3 regions of the Plantactinospora sp. ZYX-F-223 genome follow, and region 3 is predicted to be linked to each of the others. Evidence: riboswitches for the same ligand, from Rfam matches in the RefSeq annotation. Region 3 holds a riboswitch; each other region holds the start of a gene.
The links. Region 3 has a riboswitch for cyclic di-AMP ahead of AAH979_RS28335 (hypothetical protein). Riboswitches for the same ligand answer to the same signal wherever they lie in the genome.

Region 1: it holds a riboswitch for cyclic di-AMP, as region 3 does, so the genes downstream of both, AAH979_RS27505 (C40 family peptidase) here and AAH979_RS28335 (hypothetical protein) in region 3, are expected to answer to the same signal.
Region 2: it holds a riboswitch for cyclic di-AMP, as region 3 does, so the genes downstream of both, AAH979_RS14285 (C39 family peptidase) here and AAH979_RS28335 (hypothetical protein) in region 3, are expected to answer to the same signal.

What each region holds. Positions count from the first base shown of each region.
Region 1 is NZ_JBDJAV010000030.1:3,173-8,682, reverse strand. Features, by position in the region: gene AAH979_RS27510 (peptidoglycan recognition family protein) at 1-1,817, opposite strand, end outside; cyclic di-AMP (ydaO/yuaA leader) riboswitch at 2,084-2,224, shown strand; gene AAH979_RS27505 (C40 family peptidase) at 2,237-3,277, shown strand; gene dcd (dCTP deaminase) at 3,431-4,009, opposite strand; gene AAH979_RS27495 (pyridoxamine 5'-phosphate oxidase family protein) at 4,110-4,682, shown strand; gene AAH979_RS27490 (zinc metalloprotease) at 4,684-5,510, opposite strand, start outside.
Region 2 is NZ_JBDJAV010000012.1:44,637-57,490, reverse strand. Features, by position in the region: gene AAH979_RS14315 (ABC transporter permease) at 1-545, shown strand, start outside; gene AAH979_RS14310 (ABC transporter ATP-binding protein) at 538-1,359, shown strand; partial or broken gene AAH979_RS14305 (bifunctional cytidylyltransferase/SDR family oxidoreductase) at 1,611-3,056, shown strand; gene AAH979_RS14300 (CDP-glycerol glycerophosphotransferase family protein) at 3,325-5,022, shown strand; gene AAH979_RS14295 (GNAT family N-acetyltransferase) at 5,060-5,854, shown strand; gene AAH979_RS14290 (hypothetical protein) at 6,062-6,601, shown strand; gene AAH979_RS14285 (C39 family peptidase) at 6,785-7,636, opposite strand; cyclic di-AMP (ydaO/yuaA leader) riboswitch at 8,109-8,250, opposite strand; gene mdlC (benzoylformate decarboxylase) at 8,507-10,108, shown strand; gene AAH979_RS14275 (FAD-dependent oxidoreductase) at 10,187-11,788, opposite strand; gene AAH979_RS14270 (NADP-dependent oxidoreductase) at 12,147-12,854, opposite strand, start outside.
Region 3 is NZ_JBDJAV010000031.1:57,676-70,529, forward strand. Features, by position in the region: gene AAH979_RS28295 (alpha/beta hydrolase) at 95-1,099, shown strand; gene AAH979_RS28300 (AAA family ATPase) at 1,251-3,374, shown strand; gene AAH979_RS28305 (DUF397 domain-containing protein) at 3,574-3,756, opposite strand; gene AAH979_RS28310 (helix-turn-helix transcriptional regulator) at 3,737-4,531, opposite strand; gene AAH979_RS28315 (hypothetical protein) at 5,010-5,237, shown strand; gene AAH979_RS28320 (aminoglycoside phosphotransferase family protein) at 5,448-6,386, shown strand; gene AAH979_RS28325 (FtsX-like permease family protein) at 6,683-9,223, shown strand; gene AAH979_RS28330 (cation diffusion facilitator family transporter) at 9,375-10,289, shown strand; cyclic di-AMP (ydaO/yuaA leader) riboswitch at 10,539-10,666, shown strand; gene AAH979_RS28335 (hypothetical protein) at 10,772-11,776, shown strand; gene AAH979_RS28340 (cellulose-binding domain-containing protein) at 11,888-12,854, opposite strand, start outside.

The DNA of each region.
Region 1 (5,510 bases), on a different contig from region 3:
AGCACGTTGCCGACGGCGTACCGCTGCCCGGCGGCGAGGGTGTACTGCAACGGCGTGACCGCCTGCACCGGCACGCCGGCCGGATAGGCGTCCGGCTCCGGGTACGCCCTGCCGTACACCGGGATCGTCGCCCGGCCCGGCTTCGGCGTCGCGACCAGCCCGAGCGCCCACTTCGCGGTCGGGTTGCCCCTCGGGTTGTGGAACCACGCCTTCTGCCCGAGATACCAGATCGCCGTCCAGTCGCCCTGCCGGCCGGCGAGCGCGTAGGTCTGCCCGGCCGAGGCCCGGGCACCGTGGTCGGAGATGTGCATGGTGTTCGGGGTGCCGTCCGGGCGCAGCGCGATGTCGTTCACCAGCGGCGCGTCGGCGGCTGGCGCGGTACGCAGGATCACCGACGACGATCCCCGGGCCGGGCACGGCACCCCGGCGGTCTCGCAGCCGGTGAAGGCCGGCCGGTTGGTGGCGAAGTCCGGGTCGATGGTGACCAGGCCGGCGGCCGGGATGCCGACGCCCCGGAACGGCGCCTTGAGCAGGTCGAAGTAGTGCGACCAGTCCCAGTACGGGCCCGGGTCCCAGTGCATGCCGCGCACGTTCGCCGGCAGGATGCCCGGGACGTTGTCGTGCCCGATGACGTGGTCGCGGTCCAGCGGGATGTCGTACCGGTCGGCGAGGTAGCGGACGAGTTTGGCCGAGGTCCGGTACATCGCCTCGGTGTACCAGGTGCCCTGGGCGGCGAAGCCCTCGTGTTCGAGGCCGATCGCCTTGGCGTTGACGTACCAGTTGCCGGCGTGCCAGGCCACGTCCTTGCCCTTCACGTGCTGCGCGATGTGCCCGTCCGCCGAGCGGAGCGTGTACTGCCAGCTCACGTAGGTCGGGTCCTGCACCAGCCGCAGCGTGGTGTCGTAGCTGCCCTCGGTGTCGTGGATGACGATGTACTCGATCTTCTGCCGGCCCGGCCGGTCGGAGAGGTCGTGGTTGCCGTAGTCGCCGTCCCCGAACGCCTGGTAGGGGGCCGGGATCCACTCGCAGGAGATGTCGCGCGGGCACTCCAGCCCGTCCGGGCGGGGCGTGCCGGGCAGGCCGAGCCGGTCCAACCAGGAGCGCTGCGGTGCGATCCCGGGGCGGCCGGGCAGGGTGATCCGATGGCCGTCGTCGGTGGTCCGGGTGGCGCCCTCGGCGAGGGTCCGGTACACCTCGTCGGCGAAGGCCGCCGCGGCGTCCGCGCGGTCGCTGCCGGCGTACCGGGCCACCGCGCCGTACCAGGCCGCCGGGTCGCTGGCCGGGCCTGTCGGCGCGGCCAGCGCCTGCTGGTACGACGCCAGCAGCGCCGCCCCGCCCCGGATGTTCGCCGCCGGTTCGGCGCGGAGTAGGTGTTCGTCGACCCCGGTCAGCGCGGCGGCGGCGTCCAGGGTCTGCCCGCCGGGCGGTGCGTCGCCGGTCCGGTCGGCGTACGGGCCGGCCGGTCCGGTCACCGGTCGGGCGGGTCGGGCGTCGTCACCGCGCCGGTCCTCGCCGTGCTCGGGGTGTTCCGGCTCGGCGGCCAGCCCGGCGACGTCGGTCAGGTGCATCGGGCCGTACCCGCCGCTGGTGCTCGGCGTGCCGGCGTTCGTGTCCCAGCGAGATTCCAGATAGGAGACGCCGAGCAGCACGCTCTCGGGTACGCCGAACTCGGCCGCCGCGGCGGCGTACTCCTGTTGCCGGGTGTCGGGGGATGTGACGGTGGCTGGCGCGGGGCTGGCCGGCAGCAGCGCGGCGGCGCCGACGACCGCGGCCCCGATCGCGATTCTCCTGCTCAGCGGGTGTCTGGTGGGAAGCATCGAACCTCCATGAGCCGGGGGTGGGCCTGAAGATCACCCTCCACCCGGGACCGGTGCCCGTCAATACCTGCCGACAAAGCTCGTCGCTATGCAGAAAACTTTCACCGACACGCAGCGTGTTCGGCGTGTCCCAGTGGCTCCCACCGTCAGCGACCGGTCCGATACCTAACGAATCGACTCAGATCACGGGGTTGCGTTTGGATAACACCCTTCTCTAGTGTTGGGGACCGTCGAGCCGACGGCAGGCCGCCTAGCCGGGCGGCGACGTCTCGACACCGCCGAATCGTCACACTCAGCGAACCGGGGACCCGAGCTTCATGGGGTGAATCCGCGTCTCACGCGGTAGGGCGACAATCTTCCCGCCCGAACCCGTCAGCTAACCCGGTAGGCGGGCTACGGAAGAAGGAGTACGGACCCCGGTGGCTCCCCCTGCCCCGTCGCGGTCGCCATCCCTCCGGTCGGCATCCACCGACGCCGGGAACGCGAAACCGCGCCCTCGAAGGTCCATTCTCGCCATCGCGCTCACCGCACTGGCCAGCGCCGCGGTGTTGCTCACCGGCACGACGCCGGCGCTCGCCGAACCGTCGGTGGCCGAGATCGAGCAGCAGATCGACACCGCCTGGCGCAAGCTGGAGCCGGTCGTCGAGAAGCACAACGCCACCCGGCAGGACCTGGCCGCGAAGAAGAAGCAGGCCGCCGCCCTGCAGAAGAAGATCGCCCCGCTCCAGTCGCAGATCGACGCCGCGATGAACCGGGTGAGCGACTTCGCGGTGCAGGCGTACAAGGGTGACAAGGCCTCGGCGGTCAACGCTCTGCTCACCTCGAAGTCGCCGACCGCGCTGGTCGGCCAGCTCTCGGTGCTCGACCAGTTCGCGCGGCAGCAGCAGCGCGAGGTGCAGGCGGTCGTCGACCTCAAGGACAAGTACGCCTCCCAGAAGGCTCCGCTGGACCGGCTGGTCAGCCAGTTGACCAAGACCGAGAAAGAGCTGGCGGCGAAGAAGAAGGAGATCGACGCCGAGGTCGAGCGGTTGCAGAAGCTGCGGATCCAGGCGTACGGGAACGGCTCGGCCGGCCCGCTGCGGCCCGCACCCTGCCCGGCCACCTACCCCGGAGGTGCGGCCGGCAAGGCGGTCAAGTTCGCCTGTGCCCAGATCGGCAAGCCGTACAAGTGGGGTGCCGAAGGCCCCGGCTCGTACGACTGCTCTGGCCTGACCCTGGCGGCCTGGAACCAGGGCGGCGTATCGCTGCCGCACAACGCCCGGGCGCAGCGCAGCCAGACGGCCAGCATCAGCCGCTCCGCGCTACGCCCCGGTGACCTGGTCTTCTACTACGCCGACCTCAGCCACGTCGGCATGTACGTCGGCGACGGCTGGATCGTGCACGCCTCCCGGGCCGGCGAACCGATCAAGATGAAGCGGATGGACGACGGCGAGATCCACAGCTTCGGCAGACCCGGCTGACGCCTGTCGGACCGAGTCAACGGCAGAACCCCCGTCGCGCAGCTCAGCTGCGGCGGGGGTTCTTGCCGTTCGGTCCTGGTTCGCGTTCCAGCTTCCGGTCGGGCCCGGTCCGGGCCGTTCGGTGCCGGCGTGCTGCCGCTGTCGACCGCAGCGTCAGCGGGTGGGCCAGGTGCGCCAGTTCTGCCAGGAGCGGCTCGGGGTGGGGCCGCGCTGCCCCTGGTAGCGCGAGCCGTAGACGGCCGACCCGTACGGGTGGGCGGACGGCGACGAGAGCCGGAAGATGCAGAGCTGACCGATCTTCATCCCGGGCCAGAGCCGGATCGGCAGGTTGGCCACGTTCGACAGCTCCAGCGTGACGTGCCCGGAGAAGCCGGGGTCGATGAAGCCCGCGGTCGAGTGGGTGAGCAGGCCGAGCCGGCCTAGACTCGATTTTCCTTCGAGTCTTCCCGCCAACTGGTCGCCGAGGGAGATCACCTCCAGCGTGGAGGCGAGCACGAACTCACCCGGGTGCAGCACGAACGGCTCGCCGTCCGGCACGTCGACCAGCGAGGTCAGGTCGTCCTGCTGCACCGCCGGGTCGATGTGCGTGTAGAGGTGGTTGTTGAAGACCCGGAAGAGCCGGTCCAGGCGTACGTCGATGCTCGACGGCTGCACCAGCGCGGGCTCGAACGGCTCGAGCGCGAGCGTGCCCGCCTTGATCTCGATCACTAGGTCGTGGTCGGAGAGCAGCACCGGATCACCTTAGCGAGTCGTGCGAAGTCGACGGGCCGCGACCTCGCCGATGGGTGGGATCGGGGTAGGTGATCGAACATGTGTTCGATAGAATGTACCCATGGCATCCTGGTCCGAATTCGCCTCTGACGAGCCCCGACTCGCCGACGCGATCCGCGTCCTCATCCAGCAGTACGGCCCGGGTCTCGGCTACCTGGCGACCGTGCGCGCCGACGGTGGGCCGCGCGTGCACCCGGTGTCCCCGGTCATCACCGACGAGGGACTCTTCTGTTTCGTCGTCGACTCTCCGAAGCGGCGCGACCTCGAACGGGACGGGCGCTACGCGCTGCACTCGTTCCCTCCCGAGGACAGCGACGACGAGGCGTACGTCGCCGGCCGGGCCCGACCGGTGACCGACCAGGCGCGGGTGGACCAGCTCGCCGGCAACCTGCGGGCCGCACCGCAGGTCGACTGGCGGCTCTTCGAGTTCACCGTCGACGTGGCGATGGTCGCCCGGCACGGCAGCAACGGCGCCACGCCGCTCGCCGCCGGAGACCGGTCCGAGCGTCCCGCCGTGCAGGTCTGGCTCGACCCGGCCGGCGCGGCCGGCGGTCCCGAGGGCAGTGCCGCCGCCGCGCCAAAGCGACGCGGCCGGCGCCGGGCCGTCGAAGAGGCGCCGGTCCCGGCGTCCTGACCTACGGCTCGCGGAACGCCTTCCACGCCCTGAGCATCCGGAGCGCCTGCCCAAAGGTGAACTCGTACATGCAGGCGTCGACCGAGTAGTCCATGAAGTTGTGGATCGGGTCGAGGCCCGGCCTCGTCGTGCAGGTGTCCCGTCGCTGCGGGCAGCCGAAGCCCGGCTCCGCCTCGGCGGGCGTGTCGAAGACGTGATCGCCTCGACCCGCGCAGCCCTCCTGGAAGGTGTGGTAGAGGTTCAGCCAGTGTCCGATCTCGTGGGTGGCGGTGTCGCCCGCGTTGTACGGCGCCGCCGTGCCGCCCGGCAGCGACTCGGCGAGTACCACCACCCCGTCGTGCGGGTCGAATTCGCGCTTCGGAAAGGACGCCCAGCCGAGCAGTTCGTCGTCCAGTAGTCCGGTGTAGACGTTCAGGGTGTGCTTGCCGCCGACCCGCAGCGCACGCTTCATCTGCGCCTCCGCCGGGCTCTCCGGCACGATCGGATACCAGGCCGGGTTCACCACCCGGTTCACCTTCCTCAGCCTGAAGTGGAACGGCGTCCAGGCCCCACCGGTACGCCCGCCGAACGAGTCGTTCAACACCTTCAGTTGGGCGTTGATCAGTGACAGTGGGATGTCCCCGTCGGCCCGGGTCCGCCGCTCGCTGATCACGTGGAACACCACGTTGACGGTGATCCTGAGCCTCGCCGATATGCCAAGCGGTGCCACCCCGACCCGTTGTGCGTACGCCGAGTCCACCGCACGATCCAGTTCGGCGGCCTCGGTCGGAGTCAGCTCGTTCGGCTCGGTGGTGTGCGCCGCTCCGGGCCGCACTTTCCCATTTGGAT
Region 2 (12,854 bases), on a different contig from region 3:
GGGTCTCGGCGATCACCGGCAACCTCGGCCTGATCAGGGCACTGCACTTCCCCCGGGCCTGCCTGCCGATCGCGATCACACTGACCCAGTTCCAGCAGCTCCTCGCGTCCATCGTCGTGCTGGCCGCCATCGTGTTGGTCGACGGCGAACCGCTGACCTTCGAATGGCTGCTGGTCGTGCCGGCGGTGGTCCTACAGTCGATCTTCAACGCCGGTTTGGCGATGGCGATGGCCCGGCTCGGCTCGAAGATCACCGACGTGAAGCAGATCGTCCCGTTCGTGATGCGCACCTGGATGTACGGCTCGGGCGTGCTCTACAGCGTTGCCTACTTCGAGAAGCACCTGCCGGAGGCGGTGGCCTGGCTGGTCCAGCTCAACCCGCTGCTGGTCTACATCGAGCTGATGCGGCACTCACTGATGGAGACGGCACCGGTCACCGCGCCGGCGACCCAGAGCTGGCTCCTCGCCGTCGGCTGGGCGGTCGTCGCCGGTGTCCTCGGATTCGTCTACTTCTGGCGGGGCGAAAGGGAGTATGGCCGTGGCTGAGTCAACGAACGTGCGGATCGACGCTTCGGCGTCCACCGCCGCCGACGGTTCCCGGATTCCCACCGTCGTCGTCGACGACGTACACGTGACCTACCGGGTGTACGGCGCCGGCGCGGGCGGCAGCGGCAATCCGGTCGCCGCACTGAAGCGGATGGTGACCGGCGGCAAGCCCGCCGCGATCCGCGAAGTGCACGCGGTCAAGGGCGTCAGCTTCACCGCGTACCGGGGAGAGGCCATCGGGCTGCTCGGCAGCAACGGCTCCGGCAAGTCGACCATGCTGCGGGCGATCGCCGGGCTGCTGCCCACCAGCCGGGGTGCGATCTACACCCAGGGCCAGCCCTCGCTGCTCGGGGTGAACGCGGCCCTGCTCAACGACCTCTCCGGGGAACGCAACGTCATGCTCGGCTGCTTGGCGATGGGTATGACCCCGGCCCAGGTGCGCGAACTCACCCCGGGAATCATCACGTTCTCCGGCATCAACGAGCGCGGTGACTTCGCCTCGCTGCCCATGCGGACGTACTCGTCCGGAATGGCCGCCCGGCTCCGGTTCTCCATCGCCGCCGCGAAGAAGCACGACGTACTGCTGATCGACGAGGCGCTCGCCACCGGTGACGCGCGGTTCCGGCGGCGCAGCGAGCGGCGGGTCCGGGAACTGCGCGCCGGGGCCGGCACGGTGTTCCTGGTGAGCCACAGCATCGGCTCGATCCGGGACACCTGTGAACGGTCGATCTGGCTGGAGTCAGGGCTGATCCGGGCGGACGGGCCGACCGCCGATGTGATCGCCGAGTACGAGAGCTTCATGAACCAGAAGTGACGCCCGGACCGTTCCGGGCGGCGATCGTCCGGCTCGCGCGAGTTACCCGGGCCGACCGCCCGCGCGCTAGGGTCCTAGAGGTCGTCGGCTCCGGTCGACCTCCCACCGGCCGGCCCGGAGGTCGACCGGTGGGACGGGTGGGGTGGCGGACGGTGACCGGTCCCGGCGGGCTGCGGTCAGCGCGCACCAGCCGGACGGCGACCGCTCCGGAGGTATCGGCATTCGACAGTTCCAGTCAGTGAGGATCGGCAATGGCACCTGACCCGGCGACGAAGCCGGACGCCGGCCCGGCCGTAGGCCCTCGCCCCGACGTCCGGGCGCCCTGGCGCCCGACCCGGACCGTGGCGGTGGTGCTGGCCGGGGGCACCGGGACCCGGGTCGGACTCGGCATTCCCAAGCAGCTCCTCAAGATCGCCGGCAAGCCGATCCTCGAACACACCATCACGGTCTTCGAGTCCGCGCCCGAGATCGACGAGATCATCGTGCTGATGGCACCCGGTTTCCTGGGCGAGGCGCGGCAGATCGTGGACAAGGCCCGCTTCCGCAAGGTCAGTCAGGTGATCGAGGGCGGTGACACCCGCAACGCCACCACCCGGCTGGCGCTGGCCGCGATCGGGCCGGACGACTGCAACGTCCTCTTCCACGACGCGGTCCGGCCGCTGCTGAGCCCCCGGATCGTCCGGGAGTGCGTCAACGCGCTCTGGACGCACTCCGCCGTCGACGTGGCGATCCCGTCCGCCGACACGATCATCCAGGTGGACGACGACGACTGCATCACCGACATCCCGGTACGGTCCCGGCTGCGCCGGGGGCAGACGCCGCAGGCGTTCCGGTCCAGCACCATCCGGGCCGCGTACGCGCTGGCCGCGCAGGACCCGGAGTTCAGCGCCACCGACGACTGCGGGGTGGTACTGCGCTACCTGCCCGAGGTGCCGATCAAGGTCATCGAGGGCTCGGACGAGAACATCAAGGTGACCCACCCGGTCGACGTACACCTGGCGGACAAGCTCTTCCAGCTCGCCGCCGCCCAGGCGCCCCGGCTGCGCGACGAGCGGGCGTACGTCGAGGAGTTGAGCGGCCGCACGGTGGTGGTCTTCGGCGGCAGCCACGGCATCGGAGCGCGGCTGGCCGAGGTCGCCCGGAGCTACGGCGCGGACGTGTTCCCGGTCAGCCGGTCGAGCACCGGCACCCACGTGGAGCGGGGCGAGGACGTCGCCGCCGCGTTGCGTGGCGCGTTCGAGGCGACGGGCCGGATCGACCACGTGGTGGTGACCGCCGGGGTGCTCCGGATGGGTGCGCTCGCCGAGATGGACGAGGCGACCATCGCGCACATGCTCCAGGTCAACCTGGTCGCCCCGGTGGACATCGCCCGGCAGGCGCTGCCCTACCTGCGGCAGACCCGGGGCCAACTGCTGCTCTACACCTCCAGCTCCTACACCCGGGGCCGGGCCCGGTACGCCCTCTACTCCGCCACCAAGGCCGCCGTGGTCAACCTCACCCAGGCGCTCGCGGACGAGTGGTCCGAGTTCGGCGTACGGGTGAACTGCGTCAACCCGGAGCGGACCGCGACCCCGATGCGGACCCGGGCGTTCGGGGAGGAGCCGGAGCACACCCTGCTGGCGGCCGACACGGTGGCCCGGGTCTCACTGGACGTGCTGCTCTCCGGGCTGACCGGCCAGGTGGTCGACGTCCGCCGCTCCCCCGGCGACCCGGCCGCCGAGCCCACCACCGGCCAGCCCACCGAGCCGAACGGGCAGCCGGGCAAGCGGAACGGCACCGCTCCGGACGGGCAGCCGGGCGAGCCGAGCGGCACCGCTCCGGACGGTTCGGGCCAGGACCCCGGGCTCGGCCGGATCGGCCGGCAACGCTCCACCGAACTGGTGCCGCCGCCCCGGGTCGGCACCGCCTAGCCCGGCCCCGCACGTCGGGGCACCATCCGGCGATCCGCCTCACGGAAGGAAGCGCATGCGTGGCGATCTGGTCAGGAAACTGACCGTCCGGTGTCTGAGTGCCGGCCTGGCCGTGCTGTCCTTCCTGGTCCTCGCCCTCACCTCGGCCGAGCTGCCGGGCCTCGCCCTGGCGGTGGCCGGTGCGGGCGCGGTCTGGCTGGAGCGCCGGATCAACCCGCGCGCCGACCTGGTCGCCGAGCCGGTTCTGCTGATCGCCGGGGTCCTGGTCGGATACGCCCACCAGGTGCCGGAGGCCCGGCTGAACTGGGTGGCGCTGGCGCTCACCGGAGCGGCTCTGCTCGGGCTGACCCTGGCCGAGCGGCCGCTGCGGGACGCCGCCGAGCTGGAGGTCCGCTCGGCCAACCTCGGCGTACGGTCGTCGCCACTGCTGGTCGCCGACCGGCTCGGCCCGGCGGTGCTGGTCCTACTGGTCGCACTCGCCGGCAGCGCGGCGCTGACCCTGCCGGTCTGGCCCGTCCTGGTGCTCACCGTGCTGGTCGGCGCGGCCGCCGCGATCGGTGCGGTCGGGCCGATCGCGCTGCGCCGGCTGCGGCCCTCCGGCGGGCAGAGTGCGGTCACCCAGGCGCTCCGCCGGCACCGGCCGGAGTTCCTGCTCTACTTCTCCGCGCCGCCCGGCTCGGAATACCAGGTCATGATGTGGCTGCCGTACCTGGAGCGGATCGGCCGGCCGTTCATGGTGCTGCTGCGGGAGCCGAACTTCCTGCCGACGATCTCGGCCGCGACCACGGCGCCGGTGGTGGTCTGCCCGACGCCGCGCTCGATCGACGAGGCGATCGTGCCGAGTCTGCGGGTGGCGTTCTACGTCAACCACGGCGCCAAGAACAGCCACTGCATCCGGTTCGCGCACCTCACGCACATCCAGTTGCACCACGGCGACAGCGACAAGGCGCCGAGCGCCAACCCGGTCTCCGCGATCTTCGACCGGATCTTCGTGGCCGGACAGGCGGCGATCGACCGGTACGCCCGCAACGGCGTGACGATTCCCCGGGAGAAGTTCGCCATCGTCGGCCGGCCACAGGTGGAGTCGATCGCGGTCAGTCGGGAGCCGATCCGGGACCGGGCCGACAAGGTGGTGCTCTACACGCCGACCTGGACCGGGCACAACGCCGACGTCGACCACTGCTCGCTGCCGGTCGGCGAGACCCTGGTCCGCCGGCTGCTGGACCGGGGCGTGACGGTGATCCTGCGGGCCCACCCCTACACCTCGCAGAATCCCGCGTCGGCCCGGCAGCTCGCCCGGATCGAGCAGCTCCTCGCCGAGCACCGGGCCAGCACGGGACGGCGGCACGTCTTCGGCGCCGAGGCGGCGAAGAAGATGAGCCTGGTCGACTGCGTCAACGCCTCCGACGCGCTGGTCTCGGACGTCTCTGCGGTGATCTCCGACTACCTCTACTCCGGCAAGCCGTACGCGGTCACCGACCGGGTCGGCGAGGGTGACCGGTTCGTCGCGGGGTTCCCGCTGGCCGGCTCGGGCTACGTGCTGGACTCGCAGATGTCCAATCTGGACGACGTACTGGACCGGCTGCTGGACAGCGATCCGCTGGCCGAGACCCGGTGGCGGACCCGTACCCGCTATCTCGGCGACTTCCCGGAGCAGCGGTACGCCGACGGGTTCCTCGACGAGGCCCGCCGGCAGTTGGACGGCGCCGCCACGCGGTCCGTGCCGTCGCCGCGCCCCGCGCCGGTCTCCTGAGCACGGTCGGCGGCTGTGCCATGATGCGCCGGTGACGATGATCAGGACCAGCCACGACCGGAACGAGTTGGCCGGCCTGCTGCGCCGCGACCCCCACCTGCACGCGTACGAACTCGGCGACCTCGACGACTTCTACTGGCCGTACACCACCTGGTACCGGCGCGACGATGCGGTGGCGCTGCTCTACCAGGGTGGACCCACTCCGGTGCTGCTGGCGCTGCACCGCTCTCCGGCGGTGCTCACCGAACTGCTCACCGGCCTCCTCCCGCTGCTGCCCCGGCACTTCGAGGCGCACCTCTCCCCCGGTGGCGCGGCGGTGCTGGCCCGGGAGTACCCGGTCAGGTCGCGCGGGGCGCACCTGAAGATGGCGCTCACCGACCCGGACCGGCTGGCCCGGGTGGCGCCCGGCGGCGAGGTGCTCACCGAGGCCGACGTACCGGAACTGACCGCGTTCTACCGGGCGGCGTATCCGGGCAACTGGTTCGACCCCCGGATGGTCGAGACCGGCCACTACGTGGGGATGCGCCGGGGCGGCGAACTGGTCGCCGTCGCCGGGGTGCACGTCTGGTCGCCGCGATACCGGGTCGGCGCGCTGGGCAACGTGGCGACGGCTCCGGCGTACCGGGGGCAGGGGCTGGCCAGCACGGTGGTGGCGACGCTCTGCCGGCGGCTGCTGGAGACCGTCGACACGGTGGCGCTGAACGTCGTCGCGGAGAACACCGCCGCGTACAAGCTGTACGACCGGCTCGGCTTCACCCCGGTCGCCGAGTACACCGAGTACGTCGTCGGCGAGCGGGCACCCGCACCCGGCGCGGACGACCGTCCTCTTTGAACCAGGTCACCACCACGTCCTCCGGGGAGGCGCCGCACCGGCCCGAACCGGTCCGACCCTTGTCAACGGTCGGCACCCCGGGCACCATGTCAACGTTCTCGAAAGCCGCCAGTCCGCCAGGCGTGGCGGACCTGCTCTCCGCCCGGTCCGTACGCCTGCCGTCCACCCCTTGCTTTCGCCAGCCGATCTGTCGCCGAGGAGGCGCCGGTGCTTGAGGAGTTCATGGGCATTCCCGCCCACCCCTTCCTGGTCCATGCCGCGGTGGTGTTCGTGCCACTGCTCGCGTTGGCCGCGGTCGGGTACGCGTTCGTTCCGTTCGTCCGACCGCACCTGCGCTGGGTGCTGGGACTGCTCGCGGTCGCCACCCCGCTGGCCGCGCTGATGGCCAAGCTCTCCGGTGACCGGTTCCTCGCCCGGCTGGAGTCCCGTAACCGGGTCAGCCCGGAGTACGTGCCGCGGCTGGCGGAGCACCAGGACCTCGGCACCAACACCCTGTACGCGACGATCGCGCTCGGGGTGCTGACCCTCGCGCTGGTCTTCCTGGTCAAGCCACGGGCCACCGCCGCACCGGTGACCGCCGGGACCGAGGGGAGCGGCGGGGACGGCCCGGCCGCCGCTGCTGCCAAGGGGTCGCCGGTGCTGACCCTGGTGCTCGGGGTGCTGTCCCTGGCGGCAGCCGGGATCACCCTGTACTACGTGTTCCGCACCGGCGACACGGGCGCCCAGGCGGTGTGGCAGGGCCAGTGATTCCCGCCTGAGCACGGGCACGCACGGCCGACGACACGACGACGCCGGCCCGCTCCACACCCCCGGTCGGCACGGGTCGTCCGGGTGGGTGGGTCGGGCCGGCGTCTCGTCGGGCCGGCGTCTCGTCGGGCCGGCGTCTCGTCGGGCCGGCGTCTCGTCGGTGCTACCGGCGGGCGGGGCGGGTCAGGACGAGTAGCCCCGGGTGGCCGCCCAGTTCGCCAGGTCGATGGTGGTCATCCAGTAGTTGCTGTCCTCGCCCGGGATGGCCGGGTCGGCGATCTTCACCGTACGGCCGTCGTCGCGGTAGCCGACCACGGTCAGGTAGTGCCCGCCGGGGTAGCTGTGCCAGCCGCCGTCGAGGTCGGTTGCCGAGCCGGCGATGTTGACGACCACGGCGTACCCGCTGGTGACGGCGTGCACGACGTCCGCCTGGAGCCGGTCCATCTGCGCCGGGGTGGCCGCACCGCCGGGGATGGCGGTGGTGCGGTAGAAGTCGGTCCCGGTGATCTTGTTGAGCACCCGGGTGGTGTCCTCGGCCGAGTTGGTGCCGCTCATCGTGGTGCCGAGGTCGGCGGCGACGGCGTCCTGGCTCGGCTGCTTGTCCCGGACGGTCAGCGCGATCCGGGTGGCGGCCGGGCCGCAGTACCAGCCGTTGATCTGGGCCTGGAACTGGTAGTCCAGCAGCTTCGACTCCGGCGGCGCCGGTGGCTTGCTCGGGGTGCTGGCCGGGGCCGCCTTCGCCGCCTTGGTGGCCGGCGCGGTGGTCGCCGGCTGCGCCGGGGTCGCCGGGGCGGTCGTCTCCGGCGCGGTGGTCTCCGGGGCGGTGGTGACAGCCGCTCCGGCCTGCCCCGCCGCCGGGATGCCGAGTTCGGCGACGGCGACGGCCGAGGTCTCCGGGGCCTCGGCCGAGCCGGTCGAGGTCAGGACGACCCCGGTGGACGCGGCAGCGGCGAGCACCGCGGCCGAGGCGAGCGCGAGCCGGTTGCGCCGGCCCGACATGGCGGTCCGGAACCGCCCGTTAATTGCGTGCTTCAACGTTATCCTCCAGGGGAAATGCGCGTCACCGCTACCGGGGGGCAAGGAATGACGCGGCGTTTCAGTCGCTGCCGGAATGTGACGCGAAATCGCACGGAATCGCACGGGACGAAATCGTCCGGGAGAGGCCCGCCGACGCATTCGGCGGAACGGGCCGACGGTACGGACGGACCGCCGGTTGCGCCGGCCGGTGGGAGCGCCGCTATCGGCGTACCGGCGGAATCAGCGCCACCACGATCCGTCGCGACCGGCCGGCGGCCTCACCGGGACCGCGACCAGTTGGCCGGCGGACCCGGCAGCGCCCGCGCGTCGACGACTTCCGCGTCACAGACCGCTATCGGGCCAGGTTCAGGTGCCGGCCTGGGGTCGGCCGGTCCGGGTTGGGACGGTCGCGGCGACCGGGAGCGGAGCCGCGACGCAGCGAGGGATCTGGGGGGACGGGCCGGGGCCCGGGTGGTGCGGCACGAACAGCTACTCCTTCCGACACCGCCTACCGGGTTAGCTGACGGATTCGGGCGGGAAGGCCGCCCTACCACGGGCCAGCGGCTCGCGGATTCACCCCAGATAACTGTGGGTCCCCGGTTCGTTACAGAACGACTCGGCGGGTCTGCTCCGGTGTCACCCAGATGGCGACCAAGGGGCCGGACCAGATCCGCCGAGATTACTGGCCGCCTTCCGCCGTTGCCAACCCCACTGAACAGCGAAAACAGCGTTTGAGAGCGCGATCGGGACGACCGGCGACCGGGCCCGGGGCGATGGACGGTCGCACAGATAAACCGGCATGATCATGTACGCGTACGGTATGACGGAAATGACCGGCTTGACGCGGTGGTCCGAGCATGGGACGAGGACTCCAGGAGGCTCCTTCCGATGACAACGGTGCACGAAGCGACCTACGACCTGCTCCGTTCCCTCGGCCTCACCACCCTCTTCGGCAACCCCGGCTCCACCGAGGAGCCATTCCTGAAGAACTTTCCGGCCGACTTCGCCTACGTTCTGGCCCTCCAGGAGGCCTCCGCGGTCGCGATGGCGGACGGCTACGCCCAGGTCACCGGCCGGCCGGTGCACGTCAACCTGCACACCGCACCCGGCACCGGAAACGGAATGGGCAGCCTCGTCACCGCCTGGCACAACAAGACACCCATGATCGTTACCGCCGGCCAGCAGACCCGGACGATGAATTTGTCCGAGCCGATGCTGACGAACGTGCGCCCGACCCAACTGCCAGAGCCGTACGTCAAATGGAGTCACGAGCCGCTGCGTGCGCAGGACATTCCCGAGGCGTTCATGCGGGCGCTCGCCACCGCCGTACAGCCGCCGGCCGGGCCGGTGTACCTCTCCCTGCCGCTGGACGACTGGGACGAGCCAGCCAACGGCACCGCGCAGGTACGCCGGGTGAGCACCCGGGTCGCGCCCGATCCGGCGGAACTGGATCGGTTCGCCGAGATCCTGGCGGCGAGCCGGAACCCCATGCTGGTGATCGGATCCGCGGTCGACCGCAGCGGCGGCTGGGCCGAGGCGGTCGCCCTCGCCGAGCGGAGCCGGGCACCGGTCTGGCAGCCGCCGTTCGCGGACCGGGTCGGCTTCCCCCAGGATCATCCCCAGTTCCAGGGACTGCTGCCGCCGGCGATCGGGCCGCTGGCCGAGAAACTTGTCGGCCACGACACCGTACTGGTGGTCGGTGCCCCGGTGTTCCGTTACTACCCGTACGTCCCCGGCCGGCGGGGTTATCTGCCGGATGGCACCCGGCTGCTGCACGTCACCGACGACCCGGCCGAGGCGGCCCGGGCACCGGTCGGCGACAGCCTGGTCGGCGACGTCACGCTGGCCTGCGCCGGGCTGGCCGAGCGGCTGCCGCCGAGCGACCGGCCGATGCCACCGCCCCGGGCCGGCGCGCCGGACGGGGCCGCCGGCACCCCGCTGAGCCCGGAGGCGCTCTTCGGCGCGCTCGCCGCAGAGTGGCCGGCGGACGGGATCGTGGTCCCCGAATCCCCCTCCAACCTCAGCGTGCTGCACCGGCAACTCACCATCACCCGACCAGGCTCATACTTCAAGATGGCCAGCGGCGGCCTGGGCTTCGGGCTGCCGGCGGCGGTCGGCATCGCGCTCGCCCAGCGCGACACCCGGCAGCACCGGCCGGTGGTGGCGGTGATCGGGGACGGCTCGTTCCAGTACTCGCCGCAGGCGCTCTGGACCGCCGCGCAGCACCGGCTGCCGGTCGTCTTCGTGGTACCGGTCAACCAGGAGTACGGCGTGCTGAAGGCCTTCGCCGAACTGGAGGACGCGCCGGGGGTACCCGGACTGGAACTCCCCGGTCTGGACATCCCCGGCATCGCCCGTGGCTACGGCTGCACCGCCCACCAGGTGGAGTCGGTGGACGAGTTCCGGGCGGCGTTCCGGTCCGCGCTCGGCACGGAGAGCCCGACCGTGCTGGCCGTACCGATCACCCGGGACGTCGCCCCGCTGCTCTGATCCGCCGCCCGGTCGCCGGGTGGTGGTGCCGCTGCTCTTATCGGCCGGCGGTCACGCAGGTGGTGGCCCGCCGACGGGTCAGCCGGCCATCACCCGCTGGTGCAGCGCGGTGACCACCGAGCGGGCCGAGACGAACGCGCCGTGCTGCCAGGCCACCTCGTGGCTCAGCCAGTCCCCGGCGAAGTAGACCCGGCCGGCGGGCCGGAGCAGCAGGTCGTAGCCGGCGGTGCCGTGTGGCGGCGAGGTCCAGGCGCCCTCCAGGTAGCGGGTCCGGTCCCAGGCGTGCGAGTACGCCGTCACCAGCTCGGAGCGGTACTTCTCGCCGTGGATCTTCACGCCCTGCATGACCGCCCGCTCCTGCCGCTGCATCGGGGTCAGCGCGCTGTACGCCCGCGCGTTCGCCCCGGTGTTGTAGTAGCCGACGATCAGGCCCCGCCGGCCGTGGAAGCCGTGCGACGGGTACCAGATGTGCGACAGGTCGAGGTCGGTCTCCGTGATGCCGCCGTAGATCCGCTGGTCAAGCTCCCACCAGCGGCTCCGGTACTCCAGACCGATCTTGCCGGAGGCGGTGGTCGGGAAGCTGCCGAGCGCCGCCGTCACGTCGGCGCCGAGGTTGTGCGGCACCCGGGCCATCAGGTGCGGCGGCAGCGTCGCCACGCAGAAGTCGGCCCGGACCAGGCGCTCCCGGCCACCCCGCCGGTAGGTCACCTCGACCTTGCCGCCCCGGTCGGTCACCCCGGTCACCTCGGCGCCGAGCTGGATCCGGTGCGTGCCGACCGCCTTCGCCAGCGCCCGGGGAATCTGGTCCATCCCGCCGACCGGCTGGAACATCAGCATCGCCTGGTCGTAACCCAGCTCAAAGGAGAAGTACCGGCCGACGTTGCTGGCGAAGACGTCGGACAGCGGCGGCGGGGCATCCAGCGGTACCCCCGCGTCGTTGCCCGCGCCGGGATAGCTGGCGTACCCCCGCCGGCTGGTGCCGGTGTACGCCCACCCGCTGGTGCGCCCGCCGATCGCGCCGTAGCTCTGTAGGAACGAGAGCAGCCGCTGCTTGTCGTCGCCGGTCAGCCGGTCGTCCAGCGCTCCCTGGTCGGTCGCCTTGGCCAGCAGCTCGGAGACGTACCCGTAGACGTCCGCCTTGGCGGTGCGGTAGCGGACCGGCGCGGTCATCCCGGCCGAGGAGTTGTAGATCCAGGCGTCCGCGTTCGCGTTGGTGAACACCTCCACCGGTACGCCCAGCTCGCGGCAGTAGTCCATGGTGACCATCCACTGCGCGATCCGGCCGGGGCCGGCGTTGAAGTAGACCCCGTCGGAGAACCTGGCCCGCTGGGTGTGCCCGTCCAGGTCGGTCTCCACGGTGCCGCCCCGGACGGTCAGGTTCCGGCCACCGGCCCGGGAGCGCGCCTCCAGCACCGTGCAGTCGTACCCCGCCTTGCCCAGCTCGTACGCGACGGCGAGGCCGGCGACGCCGCCGCCGAGCACCACCACCCGGGCACCGGACCGGCCGGTCAGGCTGAAGTCGGCGCGGGTCGGTGCCCGGAACGGCGGTACCGCCGAGGCGGCGGTCGGGGCGAGCCCGAGCGCGCCCATCGTGGCGAGCATCGCGCCCGCCCCGCCGCTGACGCCGACCGCGCGGAGAAAGCCCCGCCGGCTGACCGTGGACTGGTCCTGCTGGTTCATGCCGTCTCCTCGCCGCGCTCGTCGGCACGGCCACGGAGCCCGAGCTGCCTGAATCGCCCACCGCTCTCGCTCATGCCGTCCCCCTAGGAAGATCCGTGGGACGCCGAGTCTGTAAGGGGTGTGTTTCCGCAACGGAATAGAGGAGATTGCCGATTTGTTTCCGGACCGGCGCCGGCAGGACCGGCCCGGGCAGGCCGGAGGGGTCGAGCAACCGGTTCGGACATGTCCGTCCGGTTACCTCACCGTCCCGCCCGCACCGACCATCGTGGACCCCAGTGGGGACGGGTCGAGGACATCCGGTCCAGCCAGCACCGCGCCGCCTCCCGGACCCCGCATTGGGACGCGGCGTGGTCGGTCGCTAACGCGTCTGGTCGGCGAGCCGGACCAGCATCTTGCCGACGTTGCCGCCCCCGAGCATCTCCAGGAAGGCGCCCGGAGCCGCCTCGATCCCGTCCCGGACCGTGGTCGCGGTCCGCAGCGTGCCGTCGGCCAGCCAGCCCGCCGCCAGCGGAAGGTACTCGGCGAACCGGTCCAGGTGGTCGGTCACCAGCATGCCCCGCAGGCTGAGCCGCTTGGTCAGCGCCAGCACCAGGTTGGTCGGGCCGGGCACCGGCGCGGTCGCGTTGTAGACGCTGATCGCGCCGACCAGCGCGACCCGGCCACCGACGTGCAGCGCGGCCAGGGCGGCCGCCAGGTGGTCGGTACCGACGTTGTCCAGGTAGACGTCGATCCCGTCGGGCGCCGCCGCCGCCAACTGCGCACCGATCGAACCGGCCCGGTAGTCGATCGCCGCGTCGTAGCCGAACTCTTCGACCAGCCGCCTCGCCTTCTCCGGGCCGCCGGCCGAGCCGATCACCCGGGCCGCGCCGAGCTTGCGGGCGAACTGTCCGGCAACCGAGCCCACCGCACCTGCGGCGGCGGAGACGAAGACCACGTCCCCCGGACGGACCGGAGCGGTGTCGGTGAGCGCGACGTACGCGGTCAGCCCGGGCAGGCCGAGCACTCCGAGGTACGCCTCGGCGGGCGCGACCGAGGTGTCGACCACGGTGGCGGCGGCGGCGTCGAG
Region 3 (12,854 bases):
GCGCCGCGCCGGCCCGACCCGTCGGCGCCGCCCCGGCCGGAGCGCCCATTCGTTACCCGTGGGTACGGCTACCCCGGCTGACGCGGAGGTGAGCATGCCCGACCCGGTCCCGGTACGCCTCTCCGACGGCGTACGGCTGCACGTCGACGTCTCCGGCCCGGACACCGCCCCGCTGACCGTGGTGCTACTGCACGGCTGGACCCTGGACGGGCGCACCTGGCACCGGCAGCTCGCCGCGCTGCGCGAGACGTACGGCGCCACCGTCCGGGTGGTCTGCTACGATGCGCGCGGACACGGCCGGTCCGGCCCGACCACGCTGCGCTCGGCCACCCTCGCCCGGCTCGGCGACGACCTGGCCGAGGTGCTGGCCCAGGTGGCGCCGACCGGGCCGGTGGTGCTGGTCGGGCATTCGATGGGCGGCATGACGGTGATGGAGTACGCCCACCGGCACCCCGCCGACTTCGCCCGCCGGGTCGCCGGGCTCGTCTTCGTCGCCACCACCGCCGAGGGCCACACGCACACCGGGTACGGCGTACCGGCACCGCTGGCCCGGCTGATCCGGGTCACCGAGACCACCTGCGCCGGGCTACTGGCCCGGTGCGGCGGCTGGCGTACCCCGGCACCCCTGCTGCACGCGCTCCGCCCGACCCTGCGCTGGCTGCTCTTCGGCGACGTCTGCGACCCGGCCGACATCCGGCTGACCACGTCGGCGGTGGCCCGGGCCTCGCTCGTCTCGATCGGCGGGTTCCGGCCCTCCATCGGGGCGCAGCAACGGCTGGAGACGCTCGCCACCCTCGGCGACCTGCCGGTGGCGGCCCTGGTCGGCGACCGCGACCGGCTCACCCCACCGCCCTGCACGCTGTCGATCAGCGAGGCGCTGCCCTCGGCCGCGCTGACCGTCTGCCCCGGCGCCGGCCACATGCTGATGCTGGAACGCCCCGACGAGGTCACCGCCGCGCTCCGCTCGGTCGTCGACCGGGTCCGGCCGGCGACGAAGATCACCCGGAAGGCGACCGCCGCCGCCCGGGCGCGACGCGCCGTGACCATCCTCGAACAGCCCAGACGGGTCGCCGCCCGGCGCGGCGCTCCATGCCCCTGAGCCGGATCGGGGCGCTGCGCGACTGGCGCGGCCGAGCCGGGAGGCGCAGGCACGGCGTACCCTCGCTTCCTGGCAATTCGGCGCGCGGCCGTCCGGACCTCCGGTGCCGGACGGCCGCGTCGCCGCAGATCGATCTCCGGGAGCAGACGCGTTGACCGACCACACCACGCTGCGGCAGGAGATCGAAGCCGAACAGCGCCACCTGGACCGGGTCTACGCCCGGCTGGCGCAGTTGCGGCACTCCGCCGTGCTGGCCGAGCGGGAGGGCTACCAACTGGCCCGGGTCGGCAACTTCGGCGCGCTGGTGGAACGGGACGCGATGGTCTTCCACGCCGCCCGGCGCCGGCACACCCTGGACGCCGAGCACGAGGGGCTGGTCTTCGGCCGGCTGGACCTGAACACCGGGCAGGTGCTGCACGTCGGCCGGCTCGGCGTACGCGGCGAGCATGCCGAACCGCTGGTGATCGACTGGCGGGCACCGGCCGCCGCCGCGTTCTACCAGGCCACCGCGGCCGATCCGCAGGGGGTCGTACGCCGCCGCGTGATCACCTCCAGCGGCGAGCGGGTGACCCGGATCTCCGACGACCTACTCGACCCGGCGGCGGCACCGGACGGGATGCGGGTGGTCGGCGACGGCGCCATGCTCGCCACCCTGTCCCGGACCACCGGCCGGGAGATGCGCGACATCGTCGCCACCATCCAACGGGAACAGGACGAGGCGATCCGCTCTCCGGCCGGCGGGGTGACCGTGGTCTCCGGCGGTCCGGGCACCGGCAAGACGGCGGTGGCCCTGCACCGGGCCGCCTACCTGCTCTACTCCGACCGCAACCGGTTCGCCGGCGGCGGGGTGCTGGTGGTGGGCCCGTCCGCCGTCTTCGTCGACTACATCGCCTCGGTGCTCCCCTCGCTCGGCGAGAACGCCGCCACCCTGCACTCGCTCGGCTCGCTCTTCGACGGCGTGCAGGCCACCCGTACCGATCCGGTGGCGGTCGCGGCGGTCAAGGGCTCGCTGCGGATGCGCCGGGTGCTGGAGCGGGCGGTCCGGGACCAGGTCCCGGACGCCCCCACCGAGCTGCGGCTGCTCTACCGGGGCGAGCTGCTCCGGCTGCACGGCGCCGAGCTGGAGCGGATCCGGACCCGGGCGCTGCCGCCGGGCGCCCGCCGCAACGAGGTACGCCGGGCCGGCTTCGACGGCATCTTCGCCGCGCTCTGGGCACAGGCCCAGGAACTGCGGGTCGGCCGGCTGCCCGACCAGCGGACCTTCGAGGACGACATCGCCGAGCGGCCCGAGTTCCGGGACTTCCTGCGCGCCTGGTGGCCCCGACTGCACCCCCGACACGTACTGCCCTGGTTGGCCGAGCCGGAGCGGCTGCGCCGGTACACCGCCGGGATCCTGTCCCGGGCCGAGACCCGGCTGCTCGCCGAGGCGTACCGGACGCTGGGCAGCGCGGGGCCGACCGTCGCCGACGTCGCACTCCTGGACGAACTCGACCACCTGCTGGGCCGGCCGCCCCGACCGGCGCGGCGCAACCGCGACCCGTACCAGTTGGCCGGCGGGGTCCGCGAGGTGACCACGTACGCGGACCGGCAGCGCTCGGCCCGGACCGGCCGGGACGCCGCCGCCGAACGGCCGGCCGACTACCGCGAGTACGCCCACGTGGTGGTCGACGAGTCCCAGGACGTCTCCCCGATGCAGTGGCGGATGCTGGGCCGCCGGGGCCGGCTCGCCTCCTGGACCGTGGTCGGCGACCCGGCCCAGACCGCCTGGACCGGCGACCCGGCCGAGCTGTCCCGGGCCCAGGACAAGGCGCTGGGCCGGCGCCCCCGGCACGAGTTCACCCTCACCACCAACTACCGCAACTCGGCGGAGATCTTCGCGGCGGCGGCCCGGGTGATCCGCCAGGTCTTCCCCGACCTGCCGCTGCCGGTCGCGGTGCGGGCCACCGGGATACCCCCGGTCGAGCTGGTGGTGCCGGCCGCCGAACTACCGGACGCGGTCCGGGAGGCGGTGGCGAAGCTGCTCACCGAGGTCGAGGGGACGGTCGGGGTGATCAGCGCGGTCGACCGCCGGGCCGAGGTCGCCGGCTGGCTGGAGCCGGCCGCCGACCCGCGCCTCCAGGTGGTCGACACCATGCAGGCCAAGGGCCTGGAGTACGACGGCGTCGTGCTGGTCGGCCCGACCGAGATCCGGGCGGACTCGGCCGCCGGGGTACGCACCCTCTACGTCGCGCTCTCCCGGGCCACCCAGCGGCTCACCACCGTCGACCCGGCGTGACGGCTCCCGGCCCATGGGTCGGTGCGGGTCGGGCGCCGGAGCGGTGTCGGTTGCCGGGTCGGGTGGCCGGGCCGCCCCTGGCGGCGGCCTCCGAGATGGCGAAGCCCCCGGACCCGGGTCTACCCCGGGCCGAGGGCTTTGCGCCGTTCTGGGGCCGGCTGTGACCGGTCCTGGTGGCTGGTTCGTCGGTACCTCGGTGTCAGGCGTGCGTCTTCGCCAGGTTGACGAACGCCCGCCAGGCGGCCGGACCGAAGGTCAGCGTTCCGCCGTCCCGGTCCTTGGTGTCCCGGACCAGTACCCGGCCGGGGAGGTTGTCGGCAACCTCTACGCAGTTGCCGGCGTTGCTCCCAGAGCGGGACGACTTACGCCACTTCGGGGTCATGATCATCAATCGCCTTCAAAATGAGGTCGCGGGACATCTCACAGGGTAGTGCGCGCGCGTTGACCGACTCCCACGCGATGACCGCGTGCCGGACATCGCGCACCTGTGATCCGACGGTACCCTCTCGAAGCGCGTCCATGTAGACCACCGTCGCCCCATCCGGCAGGGTGGCGAGGGCGAACGCACCTGTCATCCCCGAATGAAGCCCGGCGGAGAATGGCACCACTCGGACGTGGACGTTCGGGCGGCACCCGACGTCTACAAGGTGCTCAAGCTGCGCCTTCATGACCGCACCACGGGGGCGCAGGACCCCCTCTCCGATGATCGCCGTCAGAATGGCCGGATCGGGTCGGTCGAGAACCCTGGCTTGTCGCGCCAGTCGGATCCTCACGGCCTCCTCGACCTGCTCCAGGGTGTGTCCGCCGATCTCAATGATCGCCCGCGCGTACGCCTCCGTTTGGAGCAATCCGGGAATGACGGAGTGCTCGAAGGTTCGGAGCGCAATCGCGCGACTCTCGTTGTCCGCCCACGGGCGCAGCCACGGTGCGACAGCCTCACCCCGGGATCGATTGGCGCTGGCCCGAAGTTCGCCGCTGGCCTGAAGTACCCCGTCCAGCCGTTCGGCCATGTCATCGGGCGGGACGCTCCGACCCGACTCGTAGTGGCCCACCTGAGAGCCACTGACGTGCACCGCAGCGCCCACGGCATCCTGAGACAGTCCTTGCTCTGTCCGAAGCTTGCGCAACAGATGACGAAACTCGTTCGTGTCGGCCAACTGCGCCCCTCCGTCCGGATGTAGGCCACGAGTGTCCTTAGTACATCTTCCGTTATCGCAACGTCACGGTCCAGGGTGGAGGCCAGACGGAGGAGCCATTACAACGGCCCGCTTCAACATGCCGGGGGCGTGGCCCGCAAGATCCGCCCCGGCAGTGGTTGTCTTTCCGTCAACGGGGGCGGTTGCTCGTACGGGACACGGGCACCGCCCCCTTTCCTGTTGTTTACCGGAACGGGAGGGCAAAAGAATGGGACAGGTTCGTGGGACCAGATTCCGCCATCGTCGGGTCTGGTGGCGCTTGTGGCGCTATTGCTGGTGCGGACATCGATGGATCTGCCCCGACTCGGATCCCTGCGTGTGCTCCTACTACCCCCGGCGGGGTAGTAGGAGCACACGATCGGCGCGTGCCGACACCGCACCCGCCGAGAGTGCGTCCCTGACGGGTGCCGAGTTCCGCCGGGCGGTCCGGGCTGCCACGGTGGACGCCAGGATCGCCCGGGAAGCACAGGTCGGGCACGAGGAAGCGCCGCCACCACCCTCGCAGCCGGCGGAGCCACAGCGCCCGTGGATCGACTTCCCCGACTCCCGCAACGCAGGCCGGTACGACGGGTGGAACGGGCCGACCCGGGCACACCTGGCCAACGGTCAGGCGGGCGGCCTGACTCCGGCACAGCAGCACCGAGCCCGGCACGCCGAGCGGGTGTAGACCGTGATCGGGCCATGGGCGCGATGGGAACGGCACATCGCCCGACGGCGGGTGCGTGACCGCCAGGTGGCCGGGCAGCACCGCTGCCTCATGGTCAGTCCACAACCGTCCATGATTGATGGTGGCCGCCGGAGTAGCTATGGGTGTGCCCAAGCGGCGGGCTGTCGTCCAGGTCCCACCCCAACTTCCCTTGTCAGACAAGGATGTTCAGTGAGCGACACACCGCATCTCGGTCCCCCGCCCCAGCGTGTTGCCGTCGACGCGGAACAGGTGCGTCGGCTCGTCGCCGGCCAGTTCCCGCAGTGGGCCGACCTCCCGGTTCAGCCCGTAGCCAACGGTGGCTGGGACAACTGGACCTTCCACCTCGGCCCGCAGATGTTGGTGCGTCTGCCGAGCGCATCCGAGTACGCCGAGGCGGTCGACAAGGAACACAAGTGGCTTCCGGCGCTCGCCCCCCGACTCCCGCTGCCCATCCCCGCCCCACTGGTGAAGGGCGAACCTGACGAGGCCTACCCCTACCCGTGGTCGATCTACCAATGGCTCGACGGCGAACCTGCGAGCACGGACCGTATCGCCGCCCCCGTCCGATTCGCGCTCGACCTGGCCGAGTTCCTGGCGGCCTTGCAGAGCATCGATACCACTGACGGCCCCCGCCCCGGACAGCACAACTGGTACCGGGGCGGCACGCTGCGTACCTACGATGGGCAAGCGCAACGCGCGCTCACAACACTCGACGGCCATGTCGATGTCGACCTGGCCCGCGAGATCTGGAAGAGCGCACTGGACGCACGCTGGGACGGTGTGGAGAGCTGGTTCCACGGTGACGTCGCCCAGGGAAATCTCCTGCTCAACGACGGCGAGCTGGCGGCTGTCATCGACTTCGGGACATGCGGCGTCGGCGATCCGGCCTGTGACCTGGCGATCGCATGGACATTGCTGACCGCCGACGGCCGGCAGGCGTTCCGGGAGCGACTGTCCGTCGACGATGCGACATGGGCGCACGGGCGCGGCTGGGCCCTCTGGAAGACGCTCGTCACCTGCTCCTACAACCTGGGCGATGCCGACGAGTCGGCCGCGAACGCACTGCGCGTCCTCGGCGAGATCTTCTCCGAATACGTCGGCGGCGCCGTCACCACGCCCAAGCCATGACCAGCCGCTACGCCCGGCAAGCCCGCAGCGATCCATGATCGTAATCCCCGGCCGGAGTATTCAGTCAGGTCCGGAGCGAGCGCGACGTTGCGGAGTCCCATCCCGCCCGCGTACAGGGCGAGGGTGTGTCCGTTCTCCTCGTCGGCGGCCCGGCCGCGCGCGCGGCAGCGCGCGTACGTCGGGCCGGCGCCGGGCTGTCCGCATCTCGACAGCTCGGCGCCGCCGCGCCCCGCCTCCGGCGACACTGGCCCGATGCGCCCCGTCGAACCGGTGCACCCCGTCGCCCGGCCCGGCGGATGAACCGCCCGCTGCTCCGGCTCGCCCTGGCCGGGCTGCGCGCGCACGCCGTACGGGTGGTGCTGACCGGGTTCGCGGTGGTGGTGGCGGTCGGCTTCCTCGCCGGCACCCTGGTCTACGGCGACACCGCCCGGGCGGCGTTCTACACCGATCTGGCCCGGTCGGCCCGGAACGTGGACGTGGTGGTGGAGCCGGAGCACGGGCTGCTCACCCCGGCGACGGTACGCCGGGTGGCGGCCGTCGACGGTGTCGCGGCAGTGGACGGGCGGGTGGTGGCCTGGCTGGGCGTACTCGACCGGAACGGCAAGCTGATCACCAGCCAGGACCACATCGGGTACGCCCTGTCGGTGCCGGGTGACGCCGCGCTGGCCCCGTACGACGTGGCGGCCGGACGGCTGCCGCACAGCGCCGGCGAGATCGCCCTGGACCGGGCCACCGTGGCCGGCGCCGGTTTCGCGCTCGACGGCCCGGTGACCGTGCTGGACCGGGCCGGCACGGCGCACCGGCTGCGCCTGGTCGGCGCGCTGGACCTCGGGGTGAACCGGCTCTTCGGCGGCTCCGCCGTCGCCGCGCTGACCCCGGCCGACCTCGGCACGCTGACCGGTACCGCCGACTACGCCCAGGTGGTGGTCCGGGCCACCGAGGGCACCGACCCGGCCCGGCTGCGGGACCGGATCGCCGAGGCGGTCGGCCCGGGCACGCGCGCCCTGACCGGGGCGGCCCTGCGGGACCGGCTCGCCCGGCAGGCGGCCAAGTACGTCGACGGCTTCCTCGCCGTACTGCTCGGCTTCGGCCTGGTCTCGCTCACCGTCTCGGCGTTCGTCATCTACAACACCTTCGCCATGCTCGGCGCGCAGCGGGTCCGGGAGGTCAGCCTGCTCCGCTGCGTCGGCGCCTCCCGGGCGCAGGTGCGCGGCGCCGTACTCCTGGAGGCGGGCATCCTCGGCCTGCTCGCCTCGGTCGGCGGGCTGCTGGCCAGCCTGCTCGTCGGGTACGGGCTGATCCGGGGTCGTGAGCTGGTCGCCTCGGACATCCCGCTGCACGCCCCGGTGGTGCGCTGGCCGACCGTACTCGTCGCGCTCGGCTTCGGCACCCTGGTCACGGTGCTGGCCGCGCTGGTGCCGGCGGTGGAGGCGAGCCGGGTGGCGCCGCTGGCCGCACTGCGGTCCCGGGACGCCGTCGAGGCCGGCGGCGGCCGGCGCCGCCGTACCCGAATCGCCGTCGCGCTCGGCCTGGCCGGGGTCGGCGGGCTGGCCGTACTGGTCGGGCTGCCGCTGGCCTTTCCCGGGCTGCCGCTGGTGCTCGGCGGCGGCATGGTCGCCTTCCTCGGCGCGGTGGTGGCGGCCCCGCTGCTGGTCCCCCGGGCGGTCCGGCTGGTCGGCTGGCTGCCGGCCCGGGTCTTCGGTCCGGTGGTACGGCTGGCCGTAGCGAACGCCCGACGCAATCCCCGGCGGGCGGCGGCGACCAGCACCGCGCTGACCATCGGGGTGGCCCTGATGGCGATGTTCAGCGTGCTGCTGGCGACCGCCCGGGAGCAGGCCGGACGGGAGCTGGCCGAGAACTTCCCGGTGGACTTCGTACTCGACCGGGTCCGCACCGACGGCTCCCCGGCGGCGGTACGCGGCCCGCTGCCGCCCGGGCTGGCGCAGCGGCTCCGCCCCGATCCGGCGTTCGGCACCGTCGCCGAGGTACGCCTGGCCAACTCGCCGCTGGACGACCGGATCCGGGTCTGGGCGGTACCGCCCGAGCGGCTGCACGGACCGATCCGCCCCGAGGTGACCGCCGGCAGCCTGGCCGGGCTGGCCCCGGGCACGGTGGCGGTGAGCCGGCAGCTCGCCGCCGACCGGGCCATCGGGGTCGGCGACCGGATCGCGCTCGGCCTCGGCCCACCGGGGCCGCTGACCGTGGTGGCGGTCTACGACGACAGCCCGGTCGACGGTGCCGCCCTGGTCCCCTGGGCGTCGTTCGTCGCCGCGTACGGCCCCGGGGAGCCGGACCGGCTGCTGGTCGACCTCGCTCCGGGGGTGTCGACGGCGGCCGGCCGGCAGGCGCTGGACGCGGCCCTGGCCGACCAACCGGCGGTCCGGGTACGCGGTCTCGCCGACCAGGCGGACGCGCTGTCCCGCACCCTCGACGAGCTGCTGGGGATCTTCGCGGCCCTGCTCGGCATGTCGGTGCTGATCGCCGTGCTGGGCATCGGCAACACGCTCGCGCTCTCGGTCGTCGAGCGCCGCCGGGAGTCGGCGACGGTCCGGGCGCTGGGCCTGTCCCGCCGGCAACTGGCGACCATGCTGCTGACCGAGGCGGGCCTGGCCGGTGCGGTCGGGGCGCTGTCCGGGATCACTCTCGGGCTCGGCCTCGGCTGGACGGCGGCGATGGGCCTGATCAGCAGCTACGGGCACGGGCTGCCGGCCGTACCCGTCGGGCAGCTCGCCCTCTGCGCCGCGCTGGCCGCCTCGGCGGCGGTGCTGGCCAGCCTGCTGCCGGCCCGCCGGGCCGCCCGGGCCCCGATCGTCGCCACCCTCGGCGACGACGGGTGAGCCGGGCACGCCCGTCCGTCGTTCTCCGGTAGGGACGGGTCACCGTCGTTCTCTGGTAGGACGGGTCACCGATTCCGCACAGGACGGGTTCCCGCCGCCGCCCGGCCGGCAGTATCGACGGCGGGGGCGACCACGGCGGAAGGAGGGGGCGTTGGGGGCCGGGCACGACCACGGGGGGCAGTTGACCCGGGCGGCGGAACGGCACCGGGGACGGCTCTGGGCCGCCTTCGGGCTGCTCGCCGTCCTGATGGTGGTCGAGACGGTCGCCGCGCTGGTCACCGGCTCGCTCGCGCTGCTCTCCGACGCCGGGCACATGTTCACCGACGTGCTCGGGATCGGGATGGCGCTGGCCGCGATCACGGCGGCCCGGCGGGCGGCCGGCGACCCGCAGCGGACCTTCGGGCTCTACCGCCTGGAGGTGCTGGCCGCGCTGGCCAACGCGGTACTGCTGTTCGGGGTGGCGCTCTACGTGCTGGTCGAGGCGGTACGCCGGTTCGACGACCCGCCCCGGGTCGCGGCCGGTCCGATGCTGCTGGTGGCCGTGCTCGGCCTGCTGGCCAACGCCGCCGCGTTCGGCCTGCTCCGGGCCGGGGCGCGGGAGAGCATCAACGTGCGCGGCGCCTACCTCGAAGTGCTCGCGGACCTGCTCAACTCGGTAGGCGTGATCGTCGCCGCTGTGGTGATCATCCTGACCGGCTGGCGCTGGGCCGATCCGATCGTGGCCCTGGCGGTCGGGCTGTTCATCCTGCCCCGCACCTGGCGGCTCGGCCGGACCGCCGTACGCATCCTGGTGCAGGCCGCGCCCGAGCACCTCGACGTGGCCGCCGTACGCGCCCGGCTGGCCGGCGTACCCGGGGTCTGCGACGTACACGACCTGCACGTCTGGACCCTCACCTCCGGCATGGAGGTGGCCTCGGCGCACCTGAGGCTGGACAGCGACGCGGAGGTCGGTACCGTACTCGCCGCGGCCCGGTCGGCGTTGCGCGAGGACTTCCACATCTCGCACGCCACCCTCCAGGTCGAGCCGAACACCGCCCCCGGGGGCTGCGGGCCCACCGACTGGTGACCGGTCGCGACGCTGCGTCACAGCGCGGCCGGCCGGAAACTGTCGGAATTCCGCCTCAGCAGACGTCGAGGCTCACCGATAGTTAGCGGCATCTTAAGTTTCGACCCGGTGCTTGAGGTTTTTGTCCGGATACATCCTTGCGAAGTAGGAGAATCGCGAATCTAACTCCGGCAACGCCACGTATCCCCGGGCGGCAACTGCCGGTAGGCTCGGCTCCGGTCTCCGCCGGGCGGCGCCCTCCGGCGCCTGCGGAGGCCGTCGCCTAATCGCACACGCGAGCCGGGGAACCACGTACCAGGGGTGCATCCGCTCCAGCGGTAGGGATCTTCCGTCCCGAACCCGTCAGCTAACCCGGTCGGCGGCTGACGGAAGGACATTGTCATATGCCGTTCCTGGCACCCACCCGACAGGCTCCGGCGTCCGCGCGGAGAGCCACGAGACCGCCCCGGAAGGCCGCGACGACCGTGGCCGTCGCCCTGGGCATGGTCCTCGCGGCACTCGGCGGCGCACCCGCCGCCGCGGCACCGGAGTACGCGACCCCCGGGACGCTGGCCGCGGCACCCGGCGGGGACGACATCGACGGAGGCACCGACAGCCTGCGCGAGCAGCTCCAGGCCGCCAGCAAGGGCTACCTGACCGCCAAGAACAGGTTGGCCAACTCCGTCAAGCGGCAGAATGAACTGAACCAGCAGCTCGCCGCGCTGCGTACCGAGGTGGCGACCCGGAGCGAACGGGTCGCCGAGATGGCCGACATGGCGTACCGGACCGGTCGGCTCGGGCAGGTCTCCGCCCTGCTCAACAGCGGTTCTCCGACCAGTCTGGTGGACCGGGCCGCCGCACTCGACACCATCTCGGCGAACGAGAGCCGGGAGTTGCGCGGGTTGCGGGAGAGCCTGGACAAGGAGACCCAGGCCAAGGCGGCGCTCGACAAGGAGGTCGGCGAGCAGCGCAAGCAGGTCGAGGTGATGGAGACCCGCAAGAAGCAGGCCGAACGGGCCTTGGCGGCGGCGAACAACAGCGGCGGCGCCGGCTCGGGGATCAGCGGCAGCGGCGGCGGGTCGGCGCGACCGGCACCCCGCAATCCCGACGGCTCCTTCCCCGACGAGTCGTGCAGTCTCGACGACCCGACCACCAGCGGCTGCATCACCGCGCGGACGCTGCACGCGCTGAAGCAGGCCCAGGCGGCCGGCTTCACCCGGTTCGTCTCCTGCTTCCGCAGTGGTGGCAGCGGCGAGCATCCGAAGGGGCAGGCGTGCGACTTCGCCGCCCAGCGGAACGGGTTCGGCGGGGTGGCGACCGGCGGCGACCGGACGTACGGCAACAACCTGGCGGCGTACTTCGTGCGAAACGCCGATCGACTGGGCGTGCTGTACGTGATCTGGTTCAAGCAGATCTGGCTGCCGAGCAGCGGTTGGAAGACGTACAACGGGGGCAACGGTGACCCGTCCAGCGACCACACCAACCACGTGCACCTGTCGATGAACTGATCGACCGCACCTGAGGCACCGATCGCGGACCGCCGGCACCGCCCGCCACCCCTGGGCAGTGCCGGCGGTTCTCGGTTCGCACCCGGCCGGAACCCCGACCGGGTGCACCGGTCAGCAGCCGATCCGGGTCGAGCCGAGCGCCACGTCGTCGAACCAGAGCGTGTCGGCGCCCTCGCCGTAGCTCTCCCAGCCCAGCCGCAGGTCGGTGAGGCTCGGCCGCCAGTTGGCCCGGTTGTACCACTGTCCGTCGACGTCGTGTGTGGGCGTACCGTCGGCGGTCAGCCCGGTCACCGCGGTGCCGTTGACCCAGGTGGAGAGCCGGCCCTGCGCGCCGTCCACCATGAACTCCAGGCAGGTCCACTGGTTGACCGGCAGCGGCGCGCTGAGCGCGACACCGTTCGGGCTCTGCTCCGGGAGGGTGGCGTCGTCCGAGGCCCGGTTCCACTGTAGGGCGGCGTTCTGGCCGCCCATCCGCAGGTCACGGTTGCCGTCGTTGGCGTCCCGCATGGCCAGGAAGGTCACGTGCGAGGTCGGCAGCGCGGTGGTGTGCCGGACCCAGAGCCGGGCGTAGCGGACCGCCCCGACGGCGCCGAGGTCCCGGGTGGAGCCGACGAAGACGTGGTTGCAGTAGCCGACGGCGCCGTTGATGCGTACCGACCGGGTGCCCTGGTGCGCGACCGAGGTGTCGATGCTGGCGGTGCCGCTGCCCGAGCAGTCCGGATAGCTGACGCTCCAGTCGCCGGAGGGCGCCGTGCCGGTCTGGTTCTCGAAGCCGTCGCAGAGCACCGCCGTACCGCAGCCGCTCGGCGGCGGGGTGGTCGGCGGGACCGTCGGCGGCGGGGTGACCGTCGGCGGGACGCTGGTGGGCGGAGTCGTCGGCGGCCTGGTCGTCGGCGGCGCCGTCGTGGGCGGAGTGGTCGGCTCGGCACCGTTGCACGGCTCGCCGTTGAGGGTGAACCCGGTCGGTGCCGCCGAACTGGCGGCATAGCTGCCCTGCACGCCGAACTCGGTGGAGCCACCGGCCGGCAGCGACCCGTTCCAGGCCACGTTCCGGGCGGTCACGGTCGCGCCGGACTGG